Regions from separate parts of the Serratia sp. HNCC26DJ244 genome, predicted to be linked through region 1. Evidence: predicted binding sites of a transcription regulator. Region 1 holds the regulator's gene; each other region holds the start of a gene.
What was found. Region 1 encodes PhoB, which activates phosphate uptake and scavenging genes when phosphate is short. Its sites were predicted from a motif close to CTGTCATAAAACTGNCNNAT; they were not measured.
Positions count from the first base shown of each region.

Region 1 (5,562 bases):
GCCTAAGGTATGTAACTCGTCGGTTTTAGCTCGTAATTCAGTGGCTTGTTGTTCCGTCTCGCTCGGTTTCAGCGCCTGGTACTGCTTGATTGCCGGGTGCTGTGTCGAACCACATAATGGGCAAGGGGCATCAGTGAGCAAACGTGCTCGTTCGGCTTCCAGGCTGACGATACGTTTTTCAAACTCAAGGTTTTTCTCCACCGCCAACAAATGTGCCTTTTGCTGTTGGTACTGTTGGCGAGTCACTTCTAGTTGACGTTCCACCTCCATCAACTGTTGTTGTCGCTGGGTAAACTCCAACTGCTGTTGATCAAGGTGTTGCTGATTTTGTTGAAACAATACCGCCAGATGGGACAACTGTTGGCGAATAGGCCGCTGCCCATTCAGTTCGGCCTGACGGGCCCGCAGTTTTTCTAACGGTGATTGGGCTTCAAGTGCGGCTTGCTGTGGTAACTGTTGCTCCAGTACCGTATTCAGTGAGGCTTGCTTGTGCTGATATTGTGCCGCCCAGGTGGTGAGTTCAGCTCGTCTCAGGGTCAGTTTTTCCAGCGTTTGTTGTTGCTCCTGACTGAGCTTTTGCTGATCTTCCCCCTGTTTTGTTGCCTCGGCCAACTGGTGTTTCAGTTGGGCTATCTGCTGGTCTAATGGCGCTACTTTTTCAGCAATCAATGTTTGCTGTTGTTGCTGGTATGCCGTTTGCGTTTGCTTTGCCGCCTGCGCTTGATCGGATTGTTGCTGTAATGGGGTCAAGGCAGTGAGTTGCTGTTGTTGTTGCTGCGCCAATTGTTCGGCTTGTTGTTGCAAAGACCGCGTCTCTTGCTGGCAACGCTGGCGTTCATCAAGCAGTGGACGTAATTTTTCTGCGGGTTCACTGCGGGCCAACTGCTGTAATTGTGGTTCTGCTTGCTGATAGTCCTGTTGTACCCCAGCCAGTTGTTGCTGGTGGTGTTGCACTTGCTGCGCCGTGGTTTGCCACTGCTGTAGCCAGTTCAACTGATGTTGTAGCCGTTGCGTCTGTTGGTTTAAACCTTGCTCTTCACTATTGAGTTGGATGAGTTGATTTTCCAGCGTCTGGCGTAGCTCCTCATTGAGCAGTTCAATGCCGTTAGCTTGCTGATGCAATACATCCAGCTCGATTTTTGCCTGTTTATGTCGTTCAAACACCCGGGCCGACAGTTGCCCATAAATTTCGCTGCCGGTCAGTTCTTCCAGTAACTCGGCACGTTCGTTAGGTTTGGCATTGAGAAACGCGGCGAATTGCCCCTGAGATAACATCATCGATTTGGTGAAACGGCCAAAATCCAGGCCAGTAATGGAGGCAATCAGCTCTTTTTTATCGGAAATTTTATCCGCTAAAATTTTGCCATTTTCTCGTAGCGCCAGTTCGACTTTAGGCGCCTGCAGGCTGCCATCCGGTGAGTTTTTCGCTCGACGTTGGCTCCAGAAGGCACGATAACCGATCCCTTTTACTTCAAACTCCACCTCTGCCAGTGATTCAGCGGTGTGCCGAGTCATCAGTTCATTCTGGCTGGCGCTGACCTCCAGACGCGGCGTCTGGTGATATAACGCCAGGCAGATAGCGTCCAGTAACGTGGTTTTACCCGCACCGGTGGGGCCGGTGATGGCAAATAGACCATTGCTGGCGAAAGGTTCAGTGGTGAAGTCAATTTTCCATTCACCTTGTAGCGAATTGAGGTTTTTCAGCCTTAAGCTCAGGATTTTCATGCGCAGGGCTCCTCAGGATGATGCAAGTCATTCACCACGTGCTGAAACAGTTGGCGCATCTGTTGTTGGCGTGCCTCGTCCAGGTCTGTTTCCAAGGCTAATCGCCGCTGAAACACCTCTTCGACACTCAATTCATTCAAGGTCTCTCTCTCTTGCCGGTCAATCGCCTGTTGCCGTTGCTGTTTACCACGTCGTAATAACACCACTTCAACCGGCAGATCTTCCGCTAACTGTTGAATGCGGCGCTGGATATCACTGAGATAATCCTGCGTAGCAACTTCGATATCCAGCCACACCGGTAATGTCCCCTCATAGTGGGCAAATTGCTGTAATTGCGTCTCGATTTGTGGCAAATCACCCTTGATCAACTGCATCGGCTGGAAAACAGGTACCTCCAGCGGCGTGACTTGCTGTAGTTCACCGGCGGCGAAATCAACCATCAATACGCTCTTGGCGCTACCCAATTCATCAAAACTGAGCGGGATTGGCGAACCGCTGTAACGGATATGCTGGGTTTTAGCGACACATTGCGAACGATGAATATGGCCCAGCGCAATGTAGTCGGCGGGGGGGAATAACTGAGCAGGGAAGGCATCCAGCGTACCGATATAAATATCACGCACTGAATCTGAGGTGGTGACCCCCACGGTCGTTAGATGACCGCTGGCAATAATCGGCAAGGGTAGGCCCAGGGCATCGCGCCGTGCACAGGCCAACTGATAAAGCTCATGGTAATGATTAGCGATAGCTTGTTGTAAAACCTGCTGTTTCTGGTTGCCCGATTCACCCGCCTGGCTGGTGACTAAATCCCGTGGGCGCAAGAAAGGCACCGCACAGAGCACCGCCCCTGGCTGGCCATCACGCTGGTTGAGCACTCGAATTTGTTGATCAACTTCGGCTTGTGCATTGGCAATTACTGTGGTGTTCAGACAAGAGAGCAGTTCCCGTGATTCATTGAGTGTGGCCACTGAGTCATGATTGCCACCGAGTACCACCAACTGGCAACCGGTGTGTTGTAGTTGCACCACAAAACGGTTATACAGTTCCCGTGCGTAGCTAGGTGGGGAGCCGGTATCAAACAGATCACCGGCAACAATTAGCGCATCGACCTGATGCTGTTGCACCTGCTCAACCAGCCAACACAGAAAAGATTGATGTTCGGCGGCGCGGCTCTTGGTGAAAAAGTACTGGCCTAAATGCCAGTCAGAGGTATGGATCAGGCGCATGAATCTTCCAGGCTGACAACGATGATAGCACCAGAGTATATACCCAAGTTCCGTCAAGATGCAGGCAAGGGGCAAACGCTGAACAAGATGAATGGCGTTTTGTTAAGCAACTCGAAGTATTTTGTCTAGGATTGAAACAATCTCACTGCCAAGCGTCATCCCGGGGCGGTTTTATTCATATAACTGTCATAAAACTGACGCATAATGACCAGGCAGAGTGTAATAGGCCGCTAACACATTGGCAGGGTTGACGATGGCAATACGTATACTGGTGGTAGAAGACGAAGCGCCGATCCGTGAAATGGTGTGCTTTGTGTTGGAGCAGAATGGTTATCAAGCGTTGGAAGCTGAGGATTATGACAGCGCCGTAAAGAGCCTGTCTGAGCCGTTTCCTGATCTGGTGTTACTGGACTGGATGTTGCCTGGTGGGTCTGGAATACAGTTTATCAAGTATATGAAGCGTGAGGCGATGACACGGGATATTCCGGTGATGATGCTGACCGCACGCGGAGAAGAAGAAGATCGGGTTCGAGGGTTGGAAGTGGGCGCCGATGACTATATCATCAAGCCTTTCTCGCCCAAGGAGTTGGTGGCCCGGATCAAAGCGGTGATGCGCCGTATTTCACCGATGGCCGTAGAGGAATTGATTGAAATGCAGGGGTTAAGCCTGGACCCTTCCTCACATCGAGTGATGGCTGATGAGCTGGCACTGGATATGGGGCCGACCGAGTTCAAGCTGTTGCACTTCTTTATGACCCATCCCGAACGTGTTTACAGCCGCGAGCAGTTGCTGAACAACGTTTGGGGCACTAACGTTTATGTAGAAGACCGTACGGTTGATGTCCATATCCGCCGGTTGCGTAAGGCGCTAGAGAGCAGTGGTCATGATAGAATGGTGCAAACTGTTCGCGGTACCGGCTACCGTTTTTCAACGCGCTACTGACAGCCCTGTGCTGGAGAAAACACTATTGTGCTAGAACGCTTATCCTGGAAGAAACTGCTGCTGGAACTGGCCTTTTTTTGCTTCCCTGCTTTATTGCTTGGGTTGATTTTTGGTTATTTGTCTTGGTTGTTATTGGCATCGGTGTTGGTAGCCCTTGCCTGGAATTTCTATAACCAACTGAAACTTTCCCACTGGTTGTGGGTTGATCGTAGTATGACGCCGCCCCCGGGACATGGGAGCTGGGAACCGCTGTTTTATGGTTTGTATAAAATGCAGCAGCGTAACCGCCATCGCCGCCGCGAACTGGCCTTATTGATCAAACGTTTTCGTAGTGGTGCGGAGTCGTTACCCGATGCGGTAGTGATGACCACCGTAGAGGGTAATATCTTTTGGTGTAACGGCCTGGCGCAGCACTTGCTGGGTTTCCGCTGGCCGGAAGATAACGGTCAACATATTCTGAACCTGATACGTTATCCCGAATTTAGTCAATATCTGCAACAGCAGGCGTTCTTCAAACCTCTGACATTGCACTTGAATAACGAGCGCTTTGTTGAGTTCCGCATTATGCCTTATTCCGAAGGGCAATTGTTGATGGTGGCCCGTGATGTTACCCAGAAGCGTCAGTTGGAAGGGGCCCGGCGTAATTTTTTTGCCAATGTCAGCCATGAATTGCGCACACCATTAACGGTGTTGCAGGGCTATTTGGAGATGATGAGTGACGAAGCCCTTGAGGGCTCAGTGCGCGATAAAGCATTGAGTACCATGCAAGAACAGACCAAACGCATGGATGGCTTGGTGAAGCAGTTGCTCACGTTGTCACGTATTGAAACTGCGCCAAGTATCGCGATGAATCAAAAGGTGGATATTCCACGTATCCTGGGTGTATTGCAACGAGAGGCGCAATCCCTGAGTGCGGGGAATCACCAGATTAGCTTCCGGGTGAATGAAGATTTGCAGGTATTTGGTAACGAAGATCAACTACACAGTGCCGTATCGAACCTGGTGTATAACGCAGTGAATCACACGCCAAAGGGCACCCATATCGAGATAAGTTGGCAGCAGACGCCACTGGGTGCTCAGTTCCAGGTCAGTGATAATGGTCCAGGGATCGCTCCAGAACATATTCCGCGTTTGACCGAACGTTTCTACCGTGTTGATAAATCACGTTCACAGCAGACCGGCGGCAGTGGTTTGGGCTTGGCCATTGTTAAACATGCTCTGAGTCATCATGATTCACGCTTGGAGATTTTGAGTGACCCGGGCATAGGTACGCGCTTTATCTTTACGTTGCCGAAACGACTCATTGTGCCAGCCGCATCCATCGACAATAAGGTGAAAATGGGCGAGTAGTACTGCTGCGATTGTGCTATTTCTCCATATACAGTGGATGAGCCTGAGCCCACCGGTACATTGAAATGCTCAGCTCATCATTTATTCTATTTTTGGCAAAAAAAAGCACAACTTGCGCGCTTAAGACATCAATAGCGGTTTTTTAATGTACAAGGTGGTCATATTTGTCACATTCCGTGTGTTTTTTGTTTAAAAATTAAACAAATCATATGGTGTTTATTACGGAAAAATTGAGATTATCAACTGGTTGTAAAACTATTTCTGGTATAAAACTCTGCTTTTTGTTGTTCATCTTGCCTTTCAGGGCCATATCCTCTA
Region 1 is NZ_JBXUGO010000001.1:68,059-73,620, forward strand. It holds gene sbcC (exonuclease subunit SbcC) at 1-1,725, opposite strand, end outside; gene sbcD (exonuclease subunit SbcD) at 1,722-2,951, opposite strand; gene phoB (phosphate response regulator transcription factor PhoB) at 3,205-3,894, shown strand; gene phoR (phosphate regulon sensor histidine kinase PhoR) at 3,922-5,244, shown strand.

Region 2 (5,562 bases), on a different contig from region 1:
TTTAATGTCTATAGTCACCAAAAATGGGATGAGATGAATAGAAGTCACGCGGAAGATATTATTGTGCACTATCCCGATGGTACGGTGACTTATGGCTTAAAAGACCATCTTGAGCGTTCAAAGAAAATCTTTGCGTTTGCACCGGATACTGAAAACCCTATCCATCATGTACGCATTGGTCAGGGTAATTATACTGCAGTCACTGGTGTATGGCGCGGTACGTTCACCAAGCCGATGGTTTTATCGGATGGTACGGTGATTCAGCCAACCGGCAAACGCTTTGAAATAGAAATGGCCACTATCGGTCGTTGGAATGATAAAGGAACAATGGATGAAGAGTGGTTATTTTACGATGACTACACCTTTATGAAGCAGTTAGGTTTGCTCAAATAACTAATGATAATGGGGACTAACCAGTCCCCTGACTTATTGGGTACAAGAAGAACAAGAGTTAATTAATCATGCATAGCAACAAATCACCTTTCAAAATAGGCATCTCATCGATAGGGGCCCATCTGACTGATCCGATAACCGGTAAAAAATCCACTGAGCAGGAACGGGTTAGGAATTTAATCGAAATGGCCATACAGGCTGAAGCGGTCGGTCTTGATATTTACGCTCTTGGTGAAAGTCATGAGAAGGGTTTTGTTAGTGCGGCACATACCGTGATATTGGGCGCAGCCGCACAGGCGACGAAAAACATCACCCTGATGAGTTCAGTCAGCGTGATCAGTACCCTCGATCCGGTACGCGTGTTTGAAGATTTTGCCACGCTCGATCTGATTTCAAATGGACGATCGGAGATCGTAGTGGGAAGGGGCTCACGCATAGGCGGTTTTGGCTTACTGGGATATTCCCCCGCCGATTATGAGGCTCTGTTTGATGAAAAACTCGAATTGCTGATAGCAATTAATCAAGCAAGTGAACAGCAACAGCCCATCAACTGGCAGGGGAAATTTCGGCCACCGTTGGTGAATGCGCAGATCTACCCGCAGCCAATGAATGGGAAATTGAAAATATGGCACGCGGTGGGTGGCCATAGTGACAGCGCGGTGAGTGCAGCAAATAAGGGATTGCCGATGATGATAACGACGTTGGCAGGGAGTGCTCACAACTTTAAAATGGCGATCGATGCTTATCGGCAAGCAGCAGTGGTAGCCGGCCATCCGATGCAGGTGATGCCCATCACCACCACGAGTTGGTTCCATACTGCGCAGAGTGATGAACAGGCGGTTGAGGAGTTCTACCCTTATTTCAACGGAATGATGAAAGAATTACGTGCTGATTCGACATCTATTGATTTTCTGCGCCATTCGCTGGCCATTGATAATGCCATGATGATTGGTTCGGCCGACACTATTCTCGCCAAGATGAAATATCAGTATCAGCTCTACCGGCAGCAACAGTTCTTGGCTCACGTTGATACGGGAGCGCTGCCGTTCGCTCTGGTAAAAAATAATATCGACGTGCTAGCTACTGTCATTGCTCCCCAATTTCGAGCATTTATAGCCCGTGAATCGGCATAAGCTGAAGTGACGTTATGGGGAGTATTTTCTGGAAGCCCCACCCGAGTGGATGGGGCTTGGTTGGGTTTACTGGTGTAACTGGTGTTGTTGCAGGAACTTCACGGCTTTATCCGGGAAGTCGGTAAATACACCATCAACCCCCGCATCGATATAGAAAATTTTCAACATATCGTTGAAATCCTTGGCATAAGGAGGAACCTGCCCTGGATCAGAACGGAAGGTGTAAGGGTGGACCTGCAAGCCTTGCTGTTTAGCCTCTTTCGCCAAGGTGGTCAGCTCAATGTGGCCTGGCGTTGAAGTGCTCTTCACAATCATTGGATACCATGGCCCAATACCATCGGCATATTTAGCCAGTTTGGCGGCACCGCCTGGTTTCAGCATCCAGTCATAGCTGTAGGGGGTCAGGCTACCATCTGGGTGGATCTCCATGGTTTCGATCACCTTCTGATCATCAGTATTGGTGATCAACTGAACCAGTTTGATGTCCATGTTCATGGCAGGTAGGAGCTCTTTTTTCACCCGTTGCAAGTCTGGGGCATCAAAGCTCTGCAAGTAGACCTTATCGCTTTTCTTGGTATAACCGTAGGATTTCAGCACTTCCAGCACCGCTTTGGAGATATCCTTCCCTTCAGTTTTGTGGAACCAAGGCGCTTTGGTTTCTATATAGATGCCCACATTTTTGCCGGTAGAGTGATTCATACCTTGAATCATCTCAATTTCATCTTGCAGCGTATGGATGCGGAAGTCGGATTTCCACATCGGGAATCGATTAGGGAACTTCTGCTGCTGAACGCCATCTTTGACCAAAAATTCTTCGGTAAACTTCAGGCTCTGAATCTCTGCTAGCGTAAAGTCGAGGGCATAATAACGCCCATCTTTACGGTGACGGTCAGGGAATTTTTTCGCGACATCGGTGACCCGATCCAGGTAGTGGTCGTGCAGGACAATTAGCTTATCATCCTTGGTCATTACCACATCTTGTTCCAGATAATCCGCTCCCATGGCATAAGCCATCGATTTTGCCGGTAGCGTATGTTCCGGTAGATAACCGCTGGCACCTCGGTGAGCAATGACCACTTTCTCTGCGGCTTGGACCGCAGTAGCCATTGAGGTGACAAGCAGCATCCCTGTTAGCAGAGCTTTAACTTGAGTCCGCATTTCATTGTACTCCTTATTGATTGCTGTCAGAGGAAGGAAAAAGGCCGCGAAGCGGCCTTTAAATCATGCAAATATGTTGTTAATGGCGTTTGGCGGCCAGTTCTGCCTTGTGTTTGTTCTCACTGAACATGGTCAGCAGTAACAGCAATACCGCCCCCACACTACCACCGATCAACACCATAAAACCGCCATTCCAGCCGAAGGCGTCCACGGTGTAGCCCACAACTGCACTGGCTATCACTGACCCCCCCAGGTAACCGAACAGACCGGTGAAGCCCGCCGCAGTACCTGCGGCTTTTTTCGGTGCTAGCTCTAGGGCGTGCAGGCCGATCAACATCACTGGGCCGTAGATCAGGAAGCCGATGGCGATCATACAAGCCATATCGATGCCCGGGTTGCCCACCGGGTTCAACCAGTAAATAACGGTGGCAATAGTGACCAGGATCATAAAGAACACCCCGGTGGCACCACGGTTACCTTTAAACACCTTGTCCGACATCCAGCCACACAGCAGGGTGCCTGGAATACCGGCGTATTCGTAGAGGAAGTAGGCCCAGGATGATTTATCCAGTGTGAAGTGTTTCACTTCTTTCAGGTAGGTTGGCGACCAGTCAAGAATGCCATAACGCAGCAAATAGACAAACACGTTGGCGAAGGCGATGTACCACAACAACTTGTTAGGCAAGACATACTGCATGAAGATTTGCTTGGCAGTGAGTTCTTCTTCCGCTTTATCGCTGTAGTCGGTTGGATAGTCGTTTTTGTACTCTTCAATGGGTGGCAAACCACAAGATTGTGGCGTATCACGCATTAAGGCAAAGGCGACCAGTGCGACCAGGATCGCGGCAAACGCGGGCATATACAGTGCGGCACGCCAGTCATTGAACCAGGCCATACCGAGCAGGAACAGCAATGGTGGCAAGCCCCCGCCCACGTTATGGGCACAGTTCCATATCGAAACGATACCGCCACGCTCTTTCTGTGACCACCAGTGCACCATGGTACGACCACAAGGCGGCCAGCCCATACCTTGGAACCAACCACACAGAAACAGCAGCACGAACATGATAGCAATGCTGGAGGTAGCCCAAGGCACAAAGCCCATGAATAACATCACAGCGGCGGAGAGGATCAACCCGGCAGGCAGGAAAACCCGAGGGTTTGAACGGTCAGATACCGAGCCCATAATAAATTTGGAGAAACCATAGGCGATTGAAATACCTGACAGTGCAAAGCCGAGATCACCACGACTGAACCCTTGCTCGACCAGATACGGCATCGCCAGGGTGAAGTTTTTACGCACCAGATAGTAGGCGGCGTAACCAAAGAAAATCCCCATAAAAATTTGCCAGCGCAGCTTACGGTAGAGCGGATCTACCTTATCGAGTGGCACACGGGAAATGTGTGCGGCTGGTTTAAATATACTCAGCATGAGCGCCTCCGATGGCTTTATCAGTTATTACATCAGCAGGAAAAGGATCTCCTGGAGATGATTGAGCGGATGGTGTTCTATAACGAGCATCATCCTAGTGAAAACTGGCATTTTTCTCTGTGATGTGGCGCGCATTTGTTACATATTTATAACGGTTAATGTTTTTTTGAGTGATTTATTAGCGTTTTGAGTGTGGCTAAGGGGCGATTAGCGTGATTTGAATCACTATTGTGGCTTTTTGTTTTCGTTTATTGCTCGTTATTGCTCCTTATCAAACAATTGTTCCTGGAGTTATGCCTAAATAACCCTATTACCATAGAATTAGGGGGCGTGATGAGTAACAACTCACCAGTGACTGAAACGGAAGTGATCATCATTGGCGGCGGGGCTACCGGCGCGGGGATTGCTCGTGACTGCGCGCGGCGGGGATTGCGCTGTATTTTATTGGAACGGCATGACATCGCTACCGGGGCGACAGGGCGTAACCATGGGTTGTTACACAGTGGGGCTCGTTATGCTGTGACCGACAGTGAATCGGCCCGTGAATGCATTGAAGAGAATCGCATCCTTAAGCGTATTGCCCATCACTGTATTGAACCGACTAATGGCCTGTTTATTACCTTGCCACAGGATTCACTGGCGTATCAGCAGCAATTTATCTCGGCTTGCCACCAGGCCGGGATTGAGGCTGAAGCGATTGATCCCCAATTGGCCCGCCACCTCGAACCCGCGGCAAATCCTGACTTGATTGGCGCGGTACGCGTGCCGGATGGTACGGTAGATCCTTTCCGTTTGACGGCCGCCAATATGCTCGATGCCCGTGAGCATGGCGCACAGATCCTGACTTATCACCAAGTGACGGGGTTGTTGCGTGAAGCTGATCGTGTGACCGGCGTGCGCGTTTTCGACCATCAATTAGCGCGCCATTATGATATCCATGCGCCGGTGGTGGTGAATGCTGCCGGCATCTGGGGGCAGCAAATCGCCGAGTATGCCGACCTGCGTGTCCGTATGTTCCCTGCCAAGGGGGCATTGCTGATCTTGGGGCATCGCATTAACAACATGGTGATTAACCGCTGCCGAAAACCCGCCGATGCCGACATTCTGGTGCCAGGGGATACCATCTCGCTGATTGGTACCACCTCGACGCATATTGATTATGACCAGATTGACAATATGGTGGTCACGCCGCAGGAAGTGGACCTGTTGCTCCGTGAAGGTTCGCTATTGGCACCTGAATTGGCACAAACCCGTATTCTGCGTGCTTACGCTGGCGTGCGGCCATTGGTTGCTTGTGATGATGATCCTTCTGGGCGCAGCGTCAGCCGAGGCATTGTGCTGCTCGACCACGCAGTGCGCGATGGGTTGGAGGGGTTTATCACCATTACTGGCGGTAAACTGATGACTTACCGACTGATGGCGCAGTGGGTAACGGATAAGGTGTGC
Region 2 is NZ_JBXUGO010000017.1:29,241-34,802, forward strand. It holds gene AC2A06_RS13690 (ester cyclase) at 1-393, shown strand, start outside; gene AC2A06_RS13695 (LLM class flavin-dependent oxidoreductase) at 462-1,526, shown strand; gene glpQ (glycerophosphodiester phosphodiesterase) at 1,593-2,684, opposite strand; gene glpT (glycerol-3-phosphate transporter) at 2,764-4,116, opposite strand; gene glpA (anaerobic glycerol-3-phosphate dehydrogenase subunit A) at 4,450-5,562, shown strand, end outside.
Region 2: the regulator PhoB is predicted to act here: its motif matches at 4,252-4,271, upstream of glpT (glycerol-3-phosphate transporter).

Region 3 (5,562 bases), on a different contig from region 1:
GATGTGCGGCTTCAAACTGAAAATCTTTAAACAACGTAGTGACCATTGACCCAGCCTTATTGATTTAAAACTGTCGAATAGTACTGGAAAGCGGTTCCCGTTGCCATCTATACCCATTCAGCAATCAAGCTGCGGCGGTGTTGGTTACAATTATTTGCCTCTTCCCTGAGGCTCACCCCGTTGGGGCCTCGCTCCTTCGGAGCCAGCGCAAGCACTGTTCAAAACGCACTGCGTTTTGTCCTGCAACTTGAATGAACTTGGGTATATGTTAAATAGCCAATCCTCAAGCGCCGATCACGCCACCATCTTCACGAGTAATCATTAACACAGACGAGCGTGGACGTGGGCTATTATGCGGGAAGTGAGAGTCTCCTTCTTCCCCTGGGTGCTGAACGTTAACAAACATCGTTTTATAGTCTGGAGTAAAGGTGAGTCCAGTCAATTCGCATGACTTTGGCCCGACCATAAAGCGGCGGATCTCACCACTTTGCGGATCGCCCGCCAGCATCTGGTTATTGCCTTGCCCCAGATAATCACCTTTGTTGCTGTATTTACCATCGGTTAAGATCCACAAACGGCCAGCACTGTCGAATCCCAGGCCGTCAGGGCTGTTAAAGGTGTTATCTTCCGTAATGTTTGGGGTGCCACGGTTAACGCCTTGCGGATGGGCTAGTGGGTTGCCAGCCAGTGCATACATGTCCCAAGTAAAATTATCGGCTGTCGCATCGCCACTTTCATTCCAGCGAATAATCTGACCATAAACGTTATTGGGGCGAGGATTCGCCGCGTTGAGCGGCATGTTAGCTTCGCCACGTTTGTTGTTATTGGTCAAGGTGCAATAGACACGGCCATCGTGCGGATTGACTGCTATCCACTCAGGGCGGTCCATCTTGGTTGCGCCAACGTGTGATGCGGCTTTGCGCGTGAAAATCAATATTTCCGCTGCATCTTTGAAACCATTTTCCGGTGTTAGGCCATTTTTGCCAAACTCCAAAGCAATCCAACGTCCTGTGCCCTTGAGCGGAGTGCCATTGCTGTCCCCGTCAAACTGAGCCACGTACAAATTACCTTCATCCAAGAGGTTGCTGTTATTTGCCGGGTTGGCGCTATCGAACTTGTTTTTGGAGACAAACTTGTAAATATGCTCCCCGCGCTCATCGTCACCCATATAAATTACGAGACGGCCATCTTTGGCTATCGTCACGGCGGCATTTTCGTGTTTGAAGCGCCCCAGAGCAGTACGCTTTATGGGGGTAGATTTCGGGTTCATCGGATCGATTTCAACAATCCAACCGAATCGGTTGAGCTCGTTGGGGTTCTTCACTACATCGAAACGCTCGTCAAACGTTGACCAGTTACGTTCTGGCTCATTGGCCTTCAATGTATAGCGTTTTTGCTCTGGCGTATTTTTGTAATCAGTTTGCTGAGTGCCAAAATAGGTTTCGAAGTTTTCTTCACAGGTCAAATAGGTGCCCCAAGGGGTTTTGCCGTTGGAGCAGTTATTGAGTGTACCTAGGACACGGCGGCCAGAGGGGTCGGCTGCAGTTTGCAGTAGTGGATGCCCCGCAGCCGGGCCGCTGAGTTGCATTTCAGTATTGGCGGTGATGCGGCGGTTATAGCGCGAAGGACGCTCAACTTGCCAGCGTTGGCTATCACCAATGCGTTTTACCGCAACGATAGACACACCATGTGCGGCTTGGGATTTACGTACATCGTCCAGGCTGGTGGCTTGGGTGCCACCGTGGGCGAACAAGTATTGCTCGTTGACGTATTCGTTATTGATCGCCATCACGCCATGATTTTTATCAATTGGGAAGAAACTCATACCGTCATTGTTATCACCGAACTGTTTTTCTTGGTCGGCTGCACTGTTGCCACCGTTGGCATCGAATGCGGCAGCGCCATTCACCAAAGGGTCACCCCATGAGATCAACACCTCGGCTTTGTAACCTGGGGCAATAACCACCTCATCTGCGGTGGAAGCGGCAATGCCTTTGAATCCCAATAGATTACTGGTTGGTAAGTCAGCTGCTAGCGCTTCACCAGTCATCCCGAGTACACCACCAGCGAGAAAATGGGTGATGCCAATAGCGCTGGCACTACCGATTAACAGTTTGCGGCGAGTAGGATTGCTCAGTGTAGGGTCGTTAAATTGATTCGGATTATTCTTCATGGAGTTAGCTTCCTGCGAGTAGATACCATAAACAAATTTGATTCTTATAATAGTGAGCAATTGTTTCATAAATGTTACACCGCAATATGAAAGCAATTCATTCTTGCTGTTTGGGGGTAATGATAGCTATCAAACTCACTTAAGTGATAACGATGCTAATAGATAGCAATAGATGTCAGTGGAGGGGGTATTTTTCTGTTTTATAAGGTTTTTATGACAGGGCTAATACTAAATAGGCAGTGTGTCCGTCACCGTATATTCAACGTTTAATCAAGATATTGGGGGGCTCGTAATTCGGCGTTCCCCTGAGGCTCATCCCATAGCGCCTGCTATATAGTCATTTTGGTTATTATTTATTGCTATCACTTATTTAGTCATTGCGATGGAGCTGGGTAACTTTACAGACTTCCCTCGGTCTGTTAAGGATAAAGCCTTAAAAATGACAATGAAACAGCTGATACTGGCTAAGCATAGGATATCCATACCACGATGACGACTCAGGTTTCTGCAACATCTTTACTGCCACTGTCAGCGGAACAGTTGACGCGCCTTCAGGGGACGATTAGTGAATACTCACCAACACAGTTGGCGTGGTTGTCCGGTTATTTATGGGGCTTGGTGAATCCGCAAGCGCAGAGTGCGGCTCATGTGCCAGTGGCAGCTGAAGCCGCCAGTATCACCGTGATCTCTGCCTCGCAAACCGGTAACGCACGCCGGCTGGCGGAGCAACTGCGTGACGACCTATTGGCAGCCAAGCTGAACGTCACTTTGGTGAATGCCGGTGATTATAAGTTCAAACAGATTACTCAGGAACGGCTGTTGGTGATCGTAGCCTCGACTCAAGGGGAGGGCGACCCTGCAGAAGAAGCGGTGGCACTACATAAATACCTGCATTCAAAAAAAGCGCCCAAGTTGCTTGAAACGGCCTTTGCGGTATTTGGTCTGGGGGATAGTTCTTATGAGAATTTCTGCCAGTCTGGTAAAGATTTTGATGGCAAACTGGCGGAACTGGGTGCAGAACGCTTGCTAGATCGCATTGATGCTGATGTGGACTATCAGCAACAGGCCGTCGCTTGGCGTCAACAGATTGTGACCATCCTGCAGGCTCGTGCTACAGCGGGAACGCTGGTTCCTGTTACGCCGCTCGGTGATGCGCGCATTCAACCCACCACTTCCCCCTATGATAAACAACACCCATTGACGGCAGAATTGCTGCTGAATCAAAAAATTACCGGGCGCGGTTCGAGTAAGGATGTTCGCCATATCGAAATTGATCTGGGTAGTTCCGGCTTGTGTTACCAGCCGGGGGATGCGCTGGGTGTCTGGTTTGATAACGATCCCGCGCTGGTGGAGGAACTACTGCAACTGTTGTGGCTGAGTGGCGATGAGTTGCTGGCGGTAGAAGGGAAAACTCAATCACTGCGCGATGCTTTGTTGCACCATTTTGAACTGACACAGAACACCGCACCGATTGTGGAAAAGTACGCCGCGCTGTCGCGAGATGAGCGGTTGATAGGCTTGCTGGCGGATAAACCCAGTTTGCAACACTACGCACATTCTACGCCGATCGTCGATATGGTTCGTCAGGCTCCTGTCGATCTGGCAGCGGAGCAATTGGTTGGTTTACTGCGTCCACTGGCACCGCGTTTGTATTCTATCGCCTCCTCACAAGCAGAAAATGAAAGCGAAGTGCATATTACCGTCGGGGTGGTGCGCTATGAGGTGGATGGTCGTGCCCGTGCGGGTGGTGCCTCTAGTTTTTTGGCGGATCGCCTGGAAGAGGAAGCAGAACTGCGGGTGTTCATTGAGCATAACGACAATTTCCGCCTGCCCGCAGATCCACAAATACCGATGATCATGATTGGCGCGGGTACCGGTATCGCGCCATTTCGCGCTTTTATGCAGCAGCGCGAAGCGGTGGGTGCCAAAGGGGATAACTGGTTGTTCTTTGGTAATCCCCATTTTACCGAAGACTTTTTATATCAAGTTGAATGGCAGCGCTATGTGAAAGAAGGGCTGTTAACCCGAATTGATCTGGCCTGGTCCCGTGATCAAGCGCATAAGGTTTATGTGCAGGACAAATTGCGTCAACAGGGGGCTGAAGTTTGGCGTTGGATCCAGCAAGGGGCACATCTTTATGTGTGTGGCGATGCTAACCATATGGCGAAAGACGTTGAAGAGACCTTGGTAGAACTGGTGGCCGAACACGGTGGGATGGATACCGAGCAGGCAGATGAATTTTTAAGTGAGCTGCGCCAAGAGCGCCGTTATCAGCGGGATGTGTACTGATGAATGATAAACACGTTGGGCCTGTACAGGTAACAGGCAAATTGGTTGATGCCGAACGCATGAAGAAAGAGAGTAATTTCCTCCGTGGCACCATTAGCGATGATTTAACTGATGGCCTGACGGGCGGCTTCTCTGGCGATAACTTTTTATTGATCCGTTTCCACGGCATGTATCAGCAAGATGATCGAGACATCCGCGCTGAACGTGCCGAACAAAAACTGGAACCACGCCACGCCATGATGCTGCGTTGCCGCTTACCTGGGGGCATTATCACGCCACAGCAATGGTTAGGTATCGACAAGTTTGCACAGGAAAATACACTGTATGGCAGCATTCGCCTGACCAACCGCCAGACATTCCAGTTTCACGGCATTTTAAAAGGTGACCTGAAATCTGCTCACCAGTTGCTCAATCGCTTAGGGTTGGACTCGCTGGCGACAGCTAACGATGTTAACCGCAATGTGCTCTGCACTTCCAACCCTGTGGAATCTGAGTTGCATCAGCAAGCTTATCAATGGGCGAAGAAAATTTCTGAACATCTGTTACCGCGAACTCGTGCTTATGCCGAAGTGTGGTTAGATAAAGAAAAGATCGCCACCACCGATGAAGAGCCAATCCTCGGTGACACTTATTTGCCACGCAAGTTTAAAACCACCGTGGTGATCCCACCGCAAAACGACGTTGATCTCCATGCCAACGACATGAACTTTGTGGCGATCGCCGAAAATGGCAAGCTGGTGGGCTTTAACCTGCTGGTGGGTGGGGGTTTGTCTATCGATCATGGCAATAAAAATACCTTTGCCCGGACGGCGAGTGAGTTTGGTTATATCCCGTTGGATTATACGCTGGCGGTAGCGGAAGCGGTGGTGACGACCCAGCGCGACTGGGGGAACCGCACCGATCGTAAAAATGCCAAAACCAAATACACACTGGAGCGTGTTGGTGTTGATGCTTTTCGCGCTGAAGTAGAGAAACGGGCAGGCATCACCTTTGAGCCGGTGCGCCCATACCATTTTACTGGGCGTGGTGATCGCATCGGTTGGGTAAAGGGGATCGATAATCAGTGGCATCTGACGTTATTTATCGAAAATGGCCGTTTG
Region 3 is NZ_JBXUGO010000002.1:243,211-248,772, forward strand. It holds gene queD (6-carboxytetrahydropterin synthase QueD) at 1-46, opposite strand, end outside; gene AC2A06_RS02675 (PhoX family protein) at 284-2,173, opposite strand; gene cysJ (NADPH-dependent assimilatory sulfite reductase flavoprotein subunit) at 2,663-4,462, shown strand; gene cysI (assimilatory sulfite reductase (NADPH) hemoprotein subunit) at 4,462-5,562, shown strand, end outside.
Region 3: the regulator PhoB is predicted to act here: its motif matches at 2,374-2,393, upstream of AC2A06_RS02675 (PhoX family protein).

Region 4 (5,562 bases), on a different contig from region 1:
GCCCTGATTTTAGTGGTGCCAATTTTCCTGGTTCACCACGGCTACCTTCAGGAAACAGGATCAGAATCTTATTGTCGCGTAATGCTTGTTCACAAAGCGCCAGTGGATTGGTTTCCCCTCCTTGGCGCGAGACCGGGATAATATTGAGAATATTAAGCGTAAACCACGCCAACCAGCGGTTACGTAGAAAATAGTCTGCAGCGGCCACCGGGTGGACATTGTGTTGTTGATGAATTGAGAACAGTGATAACAGCGTAAACGCATCCATATGGCTGTTATGATTTGCCACGATAATCGCCGGCCCTTGTTTGGGCAGTCGTTGTGGGTGTTTTACTCGCAGCCCAAGCCATAACCAAATTACCGGCCAGACGATACAGAGTGAAAATAGTGTTTTGAGAAATTTTTTCACCATAATGTCAGTAATAGAAATAACGAATAAAGTGGAAGAAAACCGGAGCGGTGAAGATCAGGGAGTCCAAGCGGTCAAGAATACCGCCATGGCCAGGGAGCAGTGTTCCGCTATCTTTTACACCGATATCGCGTTTGATCGCTGACATCACAATATCACCGCAGAACCCCGTTACACCAATAATCAACCCGGCCAGCAGCGCCATATTCCAGCTTAATGGGGTGAGTAGCGGGCCAAGTAATACCGCCGCCAACGTGGTGCTGGCGATGCCACCGAGCAAGCCAGCCAGGGTTTTATTTGGGCTGACTTTCGGCGTGACTTTAATCCGCCCCAGAGATTTGCCCCACAGATACTGTGTAATGTCGTTAAATTCTGTCAGACCGACCAGAAATAGCACCAAAAGGGCCCCTGTTTGCTGGCCATTGGCAGGGAGAACCAGCAAAAATGCCACATGACTGAAGGCAAAGACCGTAGTCATCAGGCCCCAGTGTAACTGCGACACACTGCTTAGAAAGCTATGCGTATCGCCAGAAATCACCATGCGAGCGGGAAGGAATAAAAAGACATAGACCGGAATAAACACAATGAACATGCCATACCAGTTAGCGCCAATCAGCCAATAGTTGATGGGAATGGCGATAAACATCCACAATATGGGCATCCGGTCAGAATATCGGGAGGGAATCAGGGTCAAATATTCCTTCAACGCTATAAAACTGACCAGCGCGAAAAAAGTCAATGCCAGCCAGTGGGGGCTAATCATCGCCAGGGAAAACAAGATGATAATGACCCACCAGGTACGGATGCGCAGCGTTAATTCACGCCAGTTTTTCTCTGGGCGCAACCAGACCAACAGCCCATTAATGAGGGTAGCGATCAGTAACAGGGCAAAAATGACTGCCAGGGATTTTTCCAGCAACATTATTGCGGCTCCTCTACCAAGGCGCTACGGCAGCGATTGATGACCGTCCAGACCAGTAATAACGTTGCTATGCCCCACACCAGATTGTTCCAGCTAACCAGTTGCGGCCAGATAGCCAGCACCAAACCCCAGGAACCAAACACCAACGCCCGGTCACTTTTACCCAGTGGCCCAGCATAGTTACGTGTCCCGTTAATGGTTTGTACCAGAATTCCACAAAATTCGGTTAACACCATGATGAATAACATCACCAATACCAGCGGTGCGTTACTGTTTGCGAGAAAGATAAAAGGCAGATATAAGGCAACATCAGAAAGGACATCACCGATTTCATTCAGTATCGCCCCGAGGCGGCTTTTCTGGTTGCACTCCCGGGCTAACATGCCATCCAGTGCATTGAGCGCCATACGGATAAATAACACAATCGGAAGCAGATAAAACAGACCAGGTTGCGGAAATAGCATCAGTATTCCGCCAACCAGAAATGAGAGCACCATCGCGGCCAGTGTGACCTGGTTGGCTGTTACATGATGTTTTTCCAGCCAATACATCATTGGACGTAACAAGGCCTGAAAGGCAGGCTTAATCCTATAGAGTGTCATTATCATTCCCTGGTATTTATTCTTTTGATTAACGACCAATACTATCGTTCAGATTATTATCTGTCATCATTCAAGGGACGAGAGTCAGTGCGGAAAGCCAACACTGCAGCAGCTTAAACGGCGATATGTGCAGAGTTTGAGTGAGGATCGGTAGGGTTTTACTCAGCCGATATTTTGCATGATTATTTTTAATTAATTGAAAGTAAAGAAAAAAATAAGAAATCCAATCACTGTCATATAACTGTAATATTTTATACATTTTACTGTCATGAAACTGTCCTATTTTCCTTCAATCAGCAATACTTTATTTGACTCAAACAGCCCGAAGTCGATTTTTAAATATCCCATTAGGAGGGATCATGAAACTGATGCGTACCACTGTCGCCAGCATTGTCGCAGCGACTATCTCCCTGGTCTCTGTATCTGCATTCGCTGCTGCGAGCTTGACCGGTGCAGGTGCGACATTCCCCGCTCCGGTTTATGCCAAGTGGGCAGATTCTTATCAGAAAGAGACTGGCAATAAAGTTAACTATCAGGGGATTGGTTCCTCTGGTGGCGTGAAGCAAATTATTGCTAACACCGTTGACTTTGGTGCTTCCGATGCCCCGCTGCCTGATGACAAACTGGCTGCCGATGGCCTGTTTCAGTTCCCAACCGTGATTGGCGGTGTGGTGATGGCGGTCAATATCCCTGGCATCAAATCCGGTGAACTGACTCTCGATGGTCAAACCCTGGGTGATATCTATTTGGGCAATATCAAAAAATGGAATGATCCAGCGATTACTAAACTGAACCCAGGCGTTAAGCTGCCAGATCAGAATATCGCCGTGGTACGCCGTGCAGACGGTTCTGGTACTTCTTTCGTCTTTACCAGCTATCTGTCTAAGGCAAATGCTCAGTGGAAAGAGAAAGTGGGTACCGGTTCAACGGTTAAGTGGCCAACCGGTTTAGGTGGTAAGGGCAATGACGGTATTGCTGCATTTGTCCAACGTTTACCTGGTTCTATCGGTTATGTAGAATACGCTTATGCCAAACAGAATAATCTGGCCTACACTAAATTAATCTCTGCTGATGGTGAGCCAGTGAGCCCAACCAAAGAGAGCTTTAGCGCTGCAGCCAAAGGTGCCGACTGGAGTAAAACCTTCGCTCAGGACTTGACCAACCAAAAAGGTAATAATGCTTGGCCAATTACTTCCACTACCTTTATTCTGATGCACAAAGAGCAGAAGAAACCAGAGCAAGGTACAGAAGTACTGAAGTTCTTTGATTGGGCCTATAACCAGGGTGCTAAACAGGCTCTTGAACTGGATTACGCTATACTGCCAGATGAGGTAGTTGAGCAAGTCCGTGCAGCTTGGAAGACCAATATCAAAGACAGCTCTGGTAAAGCATTATTCTAAAAACACAAGAGGTGTGGTATACACCTTGCCTGATGTGTCGGGGCTCAGTAAGCTGAGCCCTTTAAGCTTTATAACAGAAGAGTAATCTATGGCTGGGCCTAAACCGACCATTAAAGCACCGAGTAAAAACGGTGACATTATCTTCAGCGCGCTGGTTAGACTGGCCGCGCTGATTACCTTATTGCTGCTGGGCGGCATTATTGTTTCGCTGATTATTGCCTCCTGGCCAAGTATGCAGGCGTTTGGTTTCGCTTTTCTGTGGACCAAAGAGTGGGATGCACCCGCTGAGCAGTTCGGTGCCTTAGTCCCTATTTACGGGACGTTAGTCACCTCGCTGATTGCCTTGATCATTGCGGTCCCGGTCAGTTTTGGTATTGCGCTGTTCCTGACGGAACTCGCCCCTAATTGGCTTAAGCGCCCGTTAGGTATCGCCATTGAACTGTTAGCGGCGATCCCAAGTATTGTTTACGGTATGTGGGGCCTGTTCGTGTTTGCTCCACTGTTCGCCCAATATTTCCAGACTCCGGTGGGCAATGTCCTTTCTGGTATTCCGATTGTTGGTGAATTATTTTCTGGCCCGGCTTTCGGTATCGGTATTCTGGCTGCCGGGGTGATCCTGGCTATTATGATTATTCCTTACATTGCCGCAGTTATGCGTGATGTATTTGAACAAACCCCGGTAATGATGAAAGAGTCCGCCTACGGTATTGGTTGTACTACCTGGGAAGTGATTTGGCGTATTGTCTTACCGTTTACTAAAAATGGGGTGATTGGCGGTATTATGCTGGGTCTGGGGCGAGCTTTGGGGGAAACCATGGCGGTCACCTTCATTATCGGTAACACCTACCAACTCGACAGTTTCTCACTGTTTATGCCTGGCAACAGTATTACCTCAGCATTGGCCAATGAATTCGCTGAAGCGGAGTCGGGGCTGCACACCTCAGCATTAATGCAACTGGGGCTGATCCTGTTTGTTATCACTTTTATCGTCCTTGCGCTGTCAAAACTGATGGTTATGCGCTTGGCTAAAAATGAGGGGCGTTAAAGTGACCATGTTGGATTCTGTAGAACTGGCGGAAAGCCGCCGTAAAATGCAGGCTTGGCGCCGCCAGAAAAACCGCATTGCACTGTTCTTGTCACTGGCGACGATGGCCTTTGGTCTGTTCTGGTTGGTGTGGATTCTGTTTTCTACCATTACCAAGGGCATCGATGGTATGTCGCTGGCGTTATTCACCGAAATGACGCCACCACCCAATACGGCGGGCGGCGGTTTGGCTAACGCCATTGCCGGTAGTGGTTTGCTGATTCTGTGGGCGACCATCTTCGGTACACCGTTGGGCATCATGGCAGGCGTTTATCTGGCGGAATATGGCCGTAAATCCTGGTTGGCTGAGGTGATCCGCTTTATTAACGATATTTTGCTGTCTGCGCCGTCAATCGTGGTGGGGTTGTTTGTTTACACCGTGGTGGTGGCTAAAATGGAGCACTTCTCTGGATGGGCGGGGATTATTGCCTTGGCTTTGCTGCAGATCCCGATTGTGATCCGCACCACCGAGAACATGCTCAAGCTGGTGCCAGATACGCTGCGTGAGGCTGCGCACGCACTGGGAACACCCAAATGGCGTATTATTTCTGCCATTACCTTGAAAGCTTCTATCTCCGGTATCATTACCGGTGTATTACTGGCGATAGCACGTATTGCAGGTGAAACAGCGCCATTGCTGTTTACCTCGCTGTCAAATCAGTTCTGGAATACCGACCTGATGCAGCCGATAGCCAACCTACCAGTGACCATCTTCAAGTTTGCCATGAGCCCGTTTGCCGAATGGCAGCAATTGGCTTGGGCAGGCGTATTGTTGATCACCCTGTGCGTACTGTTACTGAATATCCTGGCGCGTGTGATTTTTGCCAAGAAAAAGCATTCATAAAAATTTAAGCGCCGTTGGTTCGGCGCGGTGAAAAGAGAGAAGTCTTGATGAGTATGGTTACTGACGCTCCCAGCAGCAAAATTCAGGTACGCGATCTGAACTTTTACTATGGCAAATTCCATGCGCTGAAAAACATCACCCTGGATATTGCCGAGAATAAGGTAACGGCTTTTATCGGCCCATCGGGTTGCGGTAAATCAACGTTGTTACGTACTTTCAACAAGATGTATCAGCTATATCCAGAGCAACGTGCTGAAGGCGATATTATATTGGATGGGCAAAATATTCTGACGGATAACCA
Region 4 is NZ_JBXUGO010000008.1:40,512-46,073, forward strand. It holds gene AC2A06_RS08665 (lysophospholipid acyltransferase family protein) at 1-412, opposite strand, end outside; gene AC2A06_RS08670 (phosphatidate cytidylyltransferase) at 417-1,331, opposite strand; gene AC2A06_RS08675 (CDP-alcohol phosphatidyltransferase family protein) at 1,331-1,933, opposite strand; gene pstS (phosphate ABC transporter substrate-binding protein PstS) at 2,293-3,333, shown strand; gene pstC (phosphate ABC transporter permease PstC) at 3,422-4,378, shown strand; gene pstA (phosphate ABC transporter permease PstA) at 4,386-5,261, shown strand; gene pstB (phosphate ABC transporter ATP-binding protein PstB) at 5,315-5,562, shown strand, end outside.
Region 4: the regulator PhoB is predicted to act here: its motif matches at 2,197-2,216, upstream of pstS (phosphate ABC transporter substrate-binding protein PstS).